DNA from 2 places in the Neobacillus sp. SRL179 genome. Region 1 is predicted to be linked to the other one. Evidence: a T-box and tRNA genes for the amino acid it is inferred to sense, from the RefSeq annotation. Region 1 holds a T-box; the other holds one or more tRNA genes.
The links. The T-box of region 1 lies ahead of leuS (leucine--tRNA ligase). A T-box ahead of a tRNA ligase gene usually reads a tRNA of that ligase, here a tRNA-Leu.
Positions count from the first base shown of each region.

Region 2: it encodes a tRNA-Leu, which carries the amino acid that the T-box ahead of leuS (leucine--tRNA ligase) is inferred to sense. The anticodon was not compared.

Region 1 covers NZ_OZ481792.1:3,727,582-3,731,406, reverse strand. The annotation lists gene AC4E8C_RS18480 (MDR family MFS transporter) at 1-604, shown strand, start outside; T-box leader at 975-1,197, shown strand; gene leuS (leucine--tRNA ligase) at 1,237-3,654, shown strand; gene AC4E8C_RS18470 (rhodanese-like domain-containing protein) at 3,749-3,825, shown strand, end outside.
Region 2 covers NZ_OZ481792.1:1,189,064-1,192,888, reverse strand. The annotation lists gene AC4E8C_RS05855 (B3/B4 domain-containing protein) at 1-241, shown strand, start outside; tRNA gene AC4E8C_RS05850 (tRNA-Gly) at 455-528, opposite strand; gene AC4E8C_RS05845 (NADP-dependent oxidoreductase) at 729-1,664, shown strand; tRNA gene AC4E8C_RS05840 (tRNA-Leu) at 1,739-1,820, opposite strand; tRNA gene AC4E8C_RS05835 (tRNA-Leu) at 1,844-1,929, opposite strand; tRNA gene AC4E8C_RS05830 (tRNA-Cys) at 1,962-2,035, opposite strand; tRNA gene AC4E8C_RS05825 (tRNA-Gly) at 2,049-2,123, opposite strand; tRNA gene AC4E8C_RS05820 (tRNA-Gln) at 2,128-2,202, opposite strand; tRNA gene AC4E8C_RS05815 (tRNA-His) at 2,243-2,318, opposite strand; tRNA gene AC4E8C_RS05810 (tRNA-Trp) at 2,334-2,407, opposite strand; tRNA gene AC4E8C_RS05805 (tRNA-Tyr) at 2,413-2,497, opposite strand; tRNA gene AC4E8C_RS05800 (tRNA-Thr) at 2,528-2,600, opposite strand; tRNA gene AC4E8C_RS05795 (tRNA-Phe) at 2,616-2,691, opposite strand; tRNA gene AC4E8C_RS05790 (tRNA-Asp) at 2,698-2,774, opposite strand; tRNA gene AC4E8C_RS05785 (tRNA-Met) at 2,778-2,851, opposite strand; tRNA gene AC4E8C_RS05780 (tRNA-Val) at 2,880-2,955, opposite strand; tRNA gene AC4E8C_RS05775 (tRNA-Glu) at 2,959-3,033, opposite strand; tRNA gene AC4E8C_RS05770 (tRNA-Ser) at 3,051-3,142, opposite strand; tRNA gene AC4E8C_RS05765 (tRNA-Asn) at 3,150-3,224, opposite strand; rRNA gene rrf (5S ribosomal RNA) at 3,239-3,355, opposite strand; rRNA gene AC4E8C_RS05755 (23S ribosomal RNA) at 3,484-3,825, opposite strand, start outside.

The DNA of each region.
Region 1 (3,825 bases):
CACCAGCAATATCAATTTACGTGCTCTTCTCATTCTTTGTGGCGGCTATTTGCTTTGTTGGGTTTCCTATAGTCAGTGGACAACAACAATCGCTTCTTATACTCAGGACATCAATATTTCTCTAACACAATACAGTTTATTATGGACGTTCAACGGTGCGATTATTGTCCTTGGACAGCCGCTTTTAAACGGATTTTTGAAGCTTCTATCCACATCACTTAAACTGCAAATAATTATCGGAATTGGTATTTTCATTGTGTCATTTCTTATTGCAGGAAAGGCTGACTCCTTTTCAGGCTTCTTAGTGGCAATGATCATCCTTACGATTGGGGAGATGTTTATCTGGCCAGCCGTACCAACCGTTGCATTCGATCTAGCACCAAAGGGACGGGAAGGATTTTATCAAGGTATTGTAAACAGCACGGCTACCGGTGGAAGGATGATTGGTCCATTATTGGGTGGCTTAATAGTCGATATGTCTAACATATCCGCTTTATTTATCGTTTTAATAGGATTATTCCTGTTAGCCGTCGTAACAACCCTATTGTATGACCGAGGTCTAAAAAATAAGTTGGTGTCAGGCACCATCCGTGGACAATTATAGTGTTTTGTCCGTGTGGAATGGACAAAGGAGGCTCTCCTTTGTCCTTTGTCATATATAAGAATTTTTAAGTTTTGACTTTGAGAATTGTCCAGCTCCAGCGCCCTAACGGCTAGTGTCCTTCGCTCTCCGCCCTACGATAAGTCAACATCGAATCGCCTCCGGCTCTTCGTGTTTCCTTTATCTCAGTTGGAGCGCTCCAGGCCATACGCCGCTGACCAGGGCGCTTCCGCTTTTCTCATTTTTGGAGACAGGCGGAGCACCACAAAAACCTGTGTTTAAAAGGGAAGTATTTTGTCCATAATGAAATTAGGCGTTTGTTTGCTTGCATAGTGGCTGAAAATTTAATACAATAACCGTAATACTTTATATTAAAAAAACAGTGATCAGGAGTAGTAATGATCCATACTCGAAAGATAGAGAGTTGACGGCTGGTGCAAGTCAACCGGGTACATCATGAACTCGCCTATGAGTTGCAAGCATGAAATGGTAGTAATGTTTGCCGTTTTCCGCGTTAAGGATGAATGAAGCGAGTGTTAACAACACTAATGTGGGTGGTACCGCGGGAAGATACATACAATCCTCTCGTCCCTTTTTGGGATGAGGGGTTTTTATTATGCTTAGGAGGAAAAGTTATGAGCTTTAATCATCAACAAATTGAGCAGAAGTGGCAAAGGGTTTGGGAAAATGAAAAAACGTTTAAAACAAGCGAGGAATATGATAAGCGGAAGTTCTATGCTTTAGATATGTTTCCCTATCCATCTGGAGCCGGACTCCATGTTGGACACCCTGAAGGCTATACAGCTACCGATATTCTTTCACGTTTAAAAAGAATGCAAGGTTATAATGTTCTCCATCCAATGGGCTGGGATGCATTTGGATTACCTGCAGAACAATATGCATTAGATACCGGAAATGACCCTGCAGAATTTACCAAACACAATATTGATACATTCCGCAGACAAATTAAATCATTAGGCTTTTCCTATGATTGGGATCGTGAAGTCAATACAACGGACCCGGAATACTATAAATGGACGCAGTGGATTTTCTTAAAGCTTTGGGAAAAAGGGCTTGCTTATATTGATGAAGTAGCCGTAAACTGGTGTCCTGCTCTCGGAACCGTTTTAGCAAATGAAGAGGTTATTGACGGGAAGAGCGAGCGCGGCGGCCATCCAGTTGAGCGACGTCCGATGAAACAATGGATGTTAAGAATCACAGCTTATGGTGACCGATTACTAGAAGACCTAGAAGAGTTGGATTGGCCGGAAAGCTTGAAGGAAATGCAGCGCAACTGGATTGGCCGTTCTGAAGGAGCAGAAGTAACCTTCGCGATTGATGGACATGATGAAACTTTTACTGTTTTCACAACTCGTCCGGACACATTATTCGGTGCCACTTATGCCGTTCTTGCTCCTGAACATTCTTTCGTTGATAAAATTACGACAGCAGAACAACGTGCAGCTGTTGATGCCTATTTAGATAAAGTAAAAATGAAAAGCGATCTTGAACGCACAGACTTAGCCAAGGAGAAAACAGGTGTATTTACTGGCGCTTATGCCATTAACCCAGTAAATGGTGAAAAAATGCCGATTTGGATTGCTGACTATGTCCTTGTCAGTTACGGAACTGGTGCCATTATGGCTGTTCCAGCTCACGATGAACGTGACCATGAGTTTGCAAAACAATTCCATTTATCCATCAAACCAGTGGTTGCAGGTGGCGATGTAGAGAAAGAAGCTTACACAGGTGATGGAGAACATATTAACTCCGAGTTTTTAAATGGGTTAAATAAAGAAGAGGCCATTTCTCAAATGATTTCCTGGTTAGAAGAAAAAGGGATTGGAACAAAAAAAGTAACCTATCGTTTACGTGACTGGTTATTCAGCCGCCAGCGCTATTGGGGCGAGCCAATTCCAATTATTCATTGGGAAGATGGGACGATGACCGCCGTTCCTGAAGAGGAGCTTCCATTGACATTACCAAAAACGACAGACATTAAACCATCCGGTACAGGTGAATCACCGCTTGCTAACATCGAGGATTGGGTAAATGTCGTTGATCCAGAAACAGGTAAAAAGGGCCGTCGCGAAACAAATACGATGCCACAATGGGCAGGCAGCTGCTGGTACTATTTACGATATATTGATCCGAAAAATGATGAAGCATTAGCATCAAAAGAGAAATTAAATCATTGGCTTCCTGTTGATATTTATATTGGCGGTGCCGAACATGCCGTGCTTCACTTGTTATACGCTCGCTTCTGGCATAAGTTTTTATATGATATCGGTGTGGTGCCGACGAAAGAACCATTCCAAAAGCTTTTCAACCAAGGAATGATTCTTGGCGAAGGTAATGAAAAAATGAGTAAATCAAAAGGAAATGTGGTAAATCCTGATGATATTATCGAAAGTCATGGTGCCGATACCCTTCGTTTATATGAAATGTTTATGGGCCCGCTTGATGCATCAATTGCCTGGTCAACAAATGGCTTAGACGGATCCCGCCGTTTCTTAGATCGAATATGGCGTTTATTAGTGGAAGAGGATGGTTCATTAAGTCCAAAAATCAAAGTAACGGAAGATGCTGCAGGTTTGGAAAAAGTTTATCATCAAACCGTTAAAAAGGTAACTGAAGATTACGAGGGCTTGAGATTTAATACAGCTATTTCTCAAATGATGGTATTCATCAATGAGGCCTACAAAGCAACCGTCCTTCCAAAGGATTATATTGAAGGCTTTGTTAAATTGCTTGCGCCTATTTGCCCGCATATTACCGAAGAACTTTGGGAAAAGCTTGGTCACAGTGGAACTATTTCTTACGAAGCATGGCCTGCCTATGATGAAGCAAAATTAGTCGACGAAGAAGTGGAAATTGTTATTCAAGTCAATGGTAAGGTAAAAACAAAGTTGATGGTACCTAATGATGCAAGCAAGGAAGCATTGGAAGGAATCGCAATGGATGATGACCGTGTGAAAGAGCAAATTGAAGGAAAAACTGTACGTAAGGTAATAACTGTACCTGGTAAATTGGTGAATATTGTAGCAAACTAAACAGATAGCTCCAGCGTCTTGGTGCTGGAGCTATCTGTAAAAATAGAACATTCTTCTGCAAATCCAGGGGATGTTTTTTGAAAGGATGAGTGGGATGGAAGAAATTCAAACAATTACACCCGAAGAGTTAGAAAAAAAGCTTGAGGCAGGGGAAAAACTTGAGCTTGTCGA
Region 2 (3,825 bases), 2.5 Mb from region 1:
AAGAACGAACTCCTTAGACCAACTTATTATAGCTTCTGATCAACTCGGACCGTTTGGAAGTCCTTTTGTCGACTCCGAAAGAACCCAAGTAACAGTTGCTACTAAAAATGCCATGCAGCTCATTTACCTGCGACCCACGACTGATTACGAAAAGGCTCAAAAGCTCACTGAATCATTAATGAACATGTTTACTCAGGTCCATGGGGGAGATAGTTCCTTCAAAATTATTGGATGCCGTTAGGGGCATCTTTTTTTATATAAAGTTAAGTAACATAGTTGATTATTAGGATTATTCCTTCATAGACTTGATGAAAGACTAATCAGGCGAGTTTCCGATGCGATTAGTCCCTCATTGGCTGGATGCAAAATCAACATCTTCTTTTACAAAGCCAATATAAAAAAACGCAATGCATCGTTCTCTTATGTAACGATACACTGCGTTAGTTAATATGTATGGAGCGGGTGATGGGAATCGAACCCACTACATCAGCTTGGAAGGCTGAGGTTTTACCAGTAAACTACACCCGCATTTTTGTTGAAATATGTGTCAAAGTGATGAATGAACTGACTTAAATAATATTACACATTACTACGTTAATCGTCAAGTAGATTTTGCGAAATTTGTCGATTTTTCATTCTAGTGAATAAAAATGCTCCCTTTGAATGGATTTGAAAGACCCAATTTGAACATATTATGAGGGTTATCTATAGTTATTTAGGAGGTTGCTATGAAAGCAATTATTATTGATGAATATGGCGGGAAAGACCAGATAAAGGAAAGGGAGATTCAAAAACCTTCACCTGGACAAGATCAAGTAATTATTAAGCTCCATGCCAGCTCTATAAACCCTATCGATTGGAAGCTGCGTGAAGGATATTTAAGAGGAATGCTGCCTTTTGAATTTCCAATTATATTAGGCTGGGATGCAGCTGGGACAGTCGATATGCTTGGTGAAAATGTCCTTAATTTTAAAAAAGGTGATCGGGTATTTGCCAGACCAGAAACAACTAATAGAGGAACCTATGCAGAATATACCGCCGTTGACGCTCATCTGCTCGCAAAAATTCCCGATTCAATAAGTTTTGAAGAAGCAGCTTGTGTTCCACTCGCTGGATTAACGGCATGGCAATGCCTTTTTGATTTTGGACAAGTCAAACGAGGTGATAAGGTGCTGATTCATGCAGGAGCCGGCGGCGTTGGAACATTTGCCATTCAATTTGCTAAAAATGCCGGTGCCTATGTTGCCACAACAGCAGGAACCCATAATATCGAATTTTTAAAATCACTTGGTGCAGATGTGGTTATTGATTATAAAAAAGAGGATTTTGAAACAGTTCTTCACGATTTTGATTTTGTACTTGATTCCTTAGGAGGAGAGAATCAGGAAAAGAGCTTTAGCATTCTAAAGGAAGGCGGAAAACTAGCATCTATTGTTTCTGAACCAGACAAAGAAAAAGCTGGAATGAAAAAAATAGAATCCAGATTGGTTTGGCTTATTCCAAACGGAGAACAGCTAGGAATAATCGCTGACCTGTTAGAGCAAAAGAAAGTTAAAGTCATTATCGGACACAGATTCCCCTTAAGTGAGGAGGGAATTAAAGAGGCTCACGCCCTTAGTGAAAGCCACCATGCCAAGGGGAAAATTGTTATTAATATAAGTTAAAATAAAGAAATAAAAAACGTCCCTTACAAAATGTAAGGGACGCTTTTCCCACTGCTTGGCAAGCAGTCTCATTATACCGGTGGTCGGGGTCGAACCGACACTCCTCACGGAACACGATTTTGAGTCGTGCGCGTCTGCCAATTCCGCCACACCGGCGTAATTAATTTTTTGTAAAGCAATGCCGAGGACCGGAATCGAACCGGTACGGTAGTCACCTACCGCAGGATTTTAAGTCCTGTGCGTCTGCCAGTTCCGCCACCCCGGCGTATTAAAAAAACTGGACTTATTAAATCAATATGGAGGCGGCAACCGGATTCGAACCGGTGGTAAAGGTTTTGCAGACCTCTGCCTTACCACTTGGCTATGCCGCCATATAAGATATATTGGAGCGGAAGACGGGATTCGAACCCGCGACCCCCACCTTGGCAAGGTGATGTTCTACCACTGAACTACTTCCGCAAATTGGCTGGGCTAGCTGGATTCGAACCAACGCATGTCGCAGTCAAAGTGCGATGCCTTACCGCTTGGCTATAGCCCAATGTTAATATATATTAGTTCTATATTCAAGATAAATTTTATGGGGCGGCTGATGGGAATCGAACCCACGAATGCCTGAACCACAATCAGGTGCGTTAACCACTTCGCCACAGCCGCCATAATAAAATTGTTTGGCAGGGGTAGTAGGAATTGAACCCACACCAAAGGTTTTGGAGACCTTCGTTCTACCTTTAAACTATACCCCTATAAATGGTGGAGGGGGACGGATTCGAACCGCCGAACCCGGAGGGAGCGGATTTACAGTCCGCCGCGTTTAGCCACTTCGCTACCCCTCCACATATAATATTCATTTTGCCAGCAACAAGTGCCGACGAGAGGAATCGAACCCCCAACCTACTGATTACGATTCAGTTGCTCTACCAATTGAGCTACATCGGCAAAAGCTAAAATAAATGGTGGCTCAGGACGGAATCGAACCGCCGACACAAGGATTTTCAGTCCTTTGCTCTACCGACTGAGCTACTGAGCCAACATATGGCGGTCTGGACGGGACTCGAACCCGCGACCTCCTGCGTGACAGGCAGGCATTCTAACCAACTGAACTACCAGACCATATTGCGGGGACAGGATTTGAACCTGTGACCTTCGGGTTATGAGCCCGACGAGCTACCGGACTGCTCCACCCCGCGACAATAATAATATTGCTATTTAAAATTATGGTGGAGGATGACGGGATCGAACCGCCGACCCTCTGCTTGTAAGGCAGATGCTCTCCCAGCTGAGCTAATCCTCCAAATGGTGACCCCTACGGGACTCGAACCCGTGTTACCTCCGTGAAAGGGAGGTGTCTTAACCGCTTGACCAAGGGGCCAGATAATAATTATTTTATGGCGGAGAGCAAGGGATTTGAACCCTTGAGACAGGGTTACCCGCCTACACGATTTCCAATCGTGCTCCTTCGGCCACTCGGACAGCTCTCCATAAAAATGGCTCCGCAGGTAGGACTCGAACCTACGACCGATCGGTTAACAGCCGATAGCTCTACCACTGAGCTACTGCGGAATAATAAGATTACAGCCTGGCAACGTCCTACTCTCACAGGGACGCGTGTCCCAACTACCATCGGCGCTGAGAAGCTTAACTTCCGTGTTCGGTATGGGAACGGGTGTGACCTTCTCGCCTTAATTACCAGACTATTTATTCGACACTATTTTATTATAATGTCTTTTTCATATTTTTCAAGAGAAAATTGAAATTTTTTCATTCCCTCAAAACTAGATAATGCAGAAGAAGTTTGTAAAATCGAATTCACCTAATATAAATGGTTAAGTCCTCGAACGATTAGTATCAGTCAGCTCCACATGTCGCCATGCTTCCACCTCTGACCTATCAACCTGATCATCTTTCAGGGTTCTTACTAGCTTGACGCTATGGGAAATCTCATCTTGAGGGGGGCTTCATGCTTAGATGCTTTCAGCACTTATCCCGTCCGCACATAGCTACCCAGCGATGCCTTTGGCAAGACAACTGGTACACCAGCGGTGCGTCCATCCCGGTCCTCTCGTACTAAGGACAGCTCCTCTCAAATTTCCTGCGCCCACGACGGATAGGGACCGAACTGTCTCACGACGTTCTGAACCCAGCTCGCGTACCGCTTTAATGG